2 regions of the Robinsoniella sp. RHS genome follow, and region 2 is predicted to be linked to the other one. Evidence: a T-box and tRNA genes for the amino acid it is inferred to sense, from the RefSeq annotation. Region 2 holds a T-box; the other holds one or more tRNA genes.
The links. The T-box of region 2 lies ahead of proS (proline--tRNA ligase). A T-box ahead of a tRNA ligase gene usually reads a tRNA of that ligase, here a tRNA-Pro.
Positions count from the first base shown of each region.

Region 1: it encodes a tRNA-Pro, which carries the amino acid that the T-box ahead of proS (proline--tRNA ligase) is inferred to sense. The anticodon was not compared.

Region 1 covers NZ_JNGB01000001.1:132,446-134,923, reverse strand. The annotation lists gene RHS_RS00605 (alpha/beta fold hydrolase) at 1-407, shown strand, start outside; gene RHS_RS00600 (tryptophan-rich sensory protein) at 497-964, opposite strand; tRNA gene RHS_RS00595 (tRNA-Gly) at 1,089-1,159, opposite strand; tRNA gene RHS_RS00590 (tRNA-Pro) at 1,167-1,241, opposite strand; gene RHS_RS00585 (hypothetical protein) at 1,486-2,007, shown strand; gene RHS_RS00580 (helix-turn-helix domain-containing protein) at 2,153-2,478, shown strand, end outside.
Region 2 covers NZ_JNGB01000239.1:1,490-3,967, forward strand. The annotation lists gene RHS_RS29165 (DMT family transporter) at 1-716, opposite strand, end outside; T-box leader at 877-1,094, shown strand; partial or broken gene proS (proline--tRNA ligase) at 1,218-2,478, shown strand, end outside.

The DNA.
Region 1 (2,478 bases), on a different contig from region 2:
AAGAATTTCTAAGAGGACTTTCTGCGGATGAAAGGGAATCCTATTGTGGATATGCAGTCGTTGCAAATCAAGACATATTTCTGCGTTACCAGGAGGAGATTTTGCCCGGATTGAAAATGGCTGATTCGAGTTTTATAGAAAAACTTCAAAATGACTATGCATTTTCTTTTGACGTTGATAGGAAAAGCCGTGAATTAAGATTTGAGAAACCTGTGCTTTTACTTGCCGGGCGTCAGGATAACTGCGTAGGCTATCAGGATTTATGGAGCATTATAGAAGATTACCCAAGAGGAACATTTGCAGTACTGGATATGGCAGGGCACAATTTGCAGATTGAACAATCAGAGATATTTAATAGTCTGGTGAAAGAGTGGATTCAGAGGACCGAAAAAAATAATATCCAGTAACATGATTTTCGGACAAAAGATGAGCCAAAAAGAATGTCTTTATCTCTTTTTATATGAGATAAAGGTTCTTTTTGGCTTGATTTAATTTGTTATTTATTCAATAAATAGATAGAGAAATTCAAGTATGCTGCAAATATACACCAAAGTAGATAAGGGATTTGCAAATAAGCAGCCAGGGGGTTGATCTTGTGAAATTTAATGATCATGATAATAATAGTGACGATTAAAAGGAGCAGCCAAATAAAAGCAAATAAGTAAAAATGCAGGTTAAAAAAGATCAGACTCCAAAAAAAGTTAAGTACAAGCTGCAAAGCATACCAAGTCAATGCATTTTTCGTATTTTCGTTTCCGGAAGTAATAATAAGATAGCAGGATATTCCCATCAAAATATAAAGAATAGTCCATACAATCGGAAATACCACGCCAGGTGGGCTGAGAGGAGATTTGCTCAGCATAGCATAGGTGTCTGCGGAGCTGCGGGTCAGCAGGGCAGAAATCTGACCGACTGCCAGTGGAATTAAAATACTTATGATTAATTTATCAAATTTAATCTTCATGTTGTGATCCTGTTTTTGTTTATATATATGAAATAGGAGCAGTAAATATGATAAAATCAGGGGATAAGGGAAAGGGAAAGAGAAAAAATTGTTGGCTAGAATAAGATTTTTAGGCAAAAAAATAAGCGGGTGATGGGAATCGAACCCACGTATCCAGCTTGGAAGGCTGGTGTTCTACCATTGAACTACACCCGCATAAAAGTCGGGGTGACAGGATTCGAACCTGCGACCTCCTGGTCCCAAACCAGGCGCTCTAGCCAAGCTGAGCCACACCCCGTAAAAATATTTTCGCAAACCAGCGAACGAATAATATAATAGCATATATAGAATATAAATGCAAGTAATTTCTTATATTTTTTTAAAACTTGTCAAATTACTGAAATTATTCAGATTTGATAAGAAGTTGTTCAGTTCCGTGGAATGTTAAACAGGTAGTTTTGATATGTACATTTGTCTATATTGAGAGTAAAATATAGTCAAATAAAAGGATAGTACAAGCAAAAGAGCAGAGAGGAAACAGAATGAAAGTTAATGAATATGTAAATATAATTTCAGATCAGATGAAACGTGCATTGTGGGAAGTAAAAAATGTAGTAGACTGCATACCGGAAGAATTATGGAAAAAAGAATATTGTGAAATGCCTCTGTGGAAACATGTATATCATATGATGCATTCTTTGGATCTATGGTTCATCAATCCCAGAGACAGTCACTTTCAGGAACCAACTATTCACGTGAAAGATTTAAATAACCTGAATGTGGTTTCAAAAAAAGAGTTAACCTATAATGAAATAAAATCATATTTTTTTCAAATAGAGGAAAAGATAAACCAGTATTTGTTGGATTTAAAGGATGAGGAGCTTCTACAACGTCCTGAAGTCTGTGAATATAACAGATTCACATTGATAATGGCACAAATCCGGCACTTACATACACATATGGGAATGATTATGGGATTTATTGCAGCGGATACAAATTTATGGCCCAGGGTGCTTGGGCTAGAAGGGAAAATGCCGGAAGGCGGGTACAACAAATTTTTCTAAAAGTAAAAGCTAGGAATTATATCTTTGCCTGCTCTGATTATCTTGAAATCGGAACAGCGTTTGAAAATGGGGTATTGCAATTTTTTTATTGACCAATCTAATAAATTAGACTATAATAAATTTATAGACGAAAGGGGATCGAAAAATGGATACAGCAAAATTAATTCTCAATCCTGCAAGGCTTCGCATAATGCAGTATATTCGCTTGCATGGTAGTGTCCGAACATCTGATATAGTTGAATACCTGAAGGATATACCCCGGGCAACGGTATATCATCACGTAAAGATTTTGGAAGATAATAAAATCATTGAAGTTGTGCAGGAAAATAGAGTGAGGGGGACACTTGAGAAGGTTTATTCCATGTGTGAAAATGATACCCCAATGGAAAAAGAGACATCTGTTGCCCTCTCTACAGCATTTCATATGGGGTTGATGCAGGAAATGAATGAGTATTTAAGCAGCAATGACCC
Region 2 (2,478 bases):
CAGGTTAAATAGCAGATTGCGCTTCCGAGTATTCCAAGAAACAGCAGGCAGATGACAATTTCTGTATTTATTGCTACAGGGGGAAGGAGGCGCTTTTCTGATACTACCATCATAATATAGGAACAGGCAAATCCATAAAAAATTACTTTACGTGTCAGGGCGAAGTTATCGTATTTATTAATATATTTTTTCAAAAGAATGGAATAAACAGCCCAGCAAAGGGCTGCCAGAATTGCCATACCGTCACCCAGTGGATTTAATTTCAGGACTACGGCTCCGTTAAAAACGACCATAACTACACCGATAATAGCGATTAAAAAACCAAATATAATATTTTTCTTCAGCTTTTCATCTTTTGTAAAAAAGTGAGCGAGAATCGCTGTAAAAATCGGGGCAAAGGCAACTAAAATACTGACATTGGAAGCCTGAGTAAAAGATAGTGCAGTATTTTCAAAAAAGTAGTATATCGTTACACCTGACATGGAGAGCAGGAAGATTCCCACCTCATCCCTCCAGTTGTGTTTCAGTGTAAATTGCCGGTTCAGAATGCATATCAGCAGAAGTCCGATATAAGAAATAAAAAAGCGGAGTACCATAATCTGTGTAGCGCTGAAATAATCTAACAGAATTTTAGTTGCAATAAAAGTAGTGCCCCATACAATGATGGTAAGCAGTGCCAGAATATGTCCGGCGGTTTTGCGGTCTGGATTAGTCATGAAATTTAGCTCCTTCGTTTATCTTATGTAATATAGAAATAGTCTATCGATAAAAGAAAGGGATGTCAAGAGGAGGAAAGGAGATTGGAAAGGAGATTGCGGAAATCCCTGCTTGACAAATGAATTTATTTATTTTAGAATGACCATATTGAGATATGAGAATACAGCGTTGAAGAGGATTAGTACATTTTGGAAGCTTTTCAGAGAGAGAATCATTTGGTGTGAGATTCTCAAGTGGAGAAGATGGAACCTGCCTTGGAGCTTTGCATGAAAATGCAACGTTGTTCCCGGCGTTAACGGGAATATGAGAGAATGGCCAAAGTTTGGGCTGTTAATTAGGGTGGTACCGCCGAAGTGTTTAAACTATCGGTCCCTTATGTGTCAGGCATAGGAGGATCCGGTAGTTTTTTTGTGCTTTTTTGAAGTTTATAAAGGTAGAAAAATAAGAAAAGCGGATCATCCCATAGAGCAGATTTAAAAATGAAAAGGAGAGTCAGAACAATGGCAAAGGACAAGAAATTAGTAGAAGCCATCACTTCGATGGAAGAAGATTTTGCGAGGTGGTATACAGACGTTGTTAAGAAAGCAGAATTGATTGATTATACAAGTGTAAAAGGATGTATGGTAATTAAACCGGCAGGTTATGCAATCTGGGAGAATATTCAGCATGAACTGGATCGCCGATTTAAAGAAACAGGGGTAGAAAATGTATATCTTCCTATGTTTATACCAGAAAGCCTGCTTCAGAAAGAAAAAGACCATGTAGAAGGGTTTGCTCCGGAAGTGGCATGGGTTACTCATGGAGGACTGGAACCTTTACAGGAGAGATTGTGCGTACGTCCTACCTCAGAGACATTATTCTGTGATTTTTATGCTAAGGATATCCATTCACACCGTGATCTTCCAAAAGTATATAACCAATGGTGCTCTGTTGTTCGTTGGGAAAAAACAACAAGACCGTTCCTTCGTTCCAGAGAGTTTTTATGGCAGGAAGGACACACTGCTCACGCTACAGCAGAAGAGGCTGAAGAGCGAACAAAGCAGATGTTGAATCTCTATGCTGATTTCTGTGAGGAAACACTGGCAATCCCGGTTGTACGGGGACAGAAAACAGACAAGGAAAAATTTGCAGGAGCAGAAGCGACTTATACGATTGAATCTCTTATGCATGACGGAAAAGCGCTGCAGTCAGGAACCAGCCATAATTTCGGTGACGGATTTGCAAAAGCTTTCGGTATTCAGTTTGCAGATAAGGATAATACTTTGAAATATGTTCATCAGACATCCTGGGGAATGACAACCCGTATGATCGGAGCGATCATCATGGTGCATGGAGACAACAGCGGTCTGGTACTCCCTCCAAGGATTGCGCCTACCCAGGTTATGGTGATTCCGATCCAGCAGAAAAAAGACGGCGTTCTGGATAAAGCGTTCGAAGTGAAAGATACATTGGCGAAAGCAGGACTTCGTGTGAAGGTGGATGATTCTGACAAGAGTCCGGGATGGAAGTTCTCTGAGCAGGAAATGCGTGGAGTTCCAATCCGAATTGAACTGGGACCAAAAGATATCGAAGCAGGTCAGGCTGTTATTGTAAGGCGTGACACCAGAGAGAAGACTGTGGCTGCATTTGATGAGATCGCAGATAAGGCAGCTGAGATCCTGGAAACAATGCAGACAGATATGCTGGAAAGAGCGAGAGAGCATAGGGATACCCACACTTATATTGCTCATAATATAGAAGAGATGAAACAAATCGCGGATG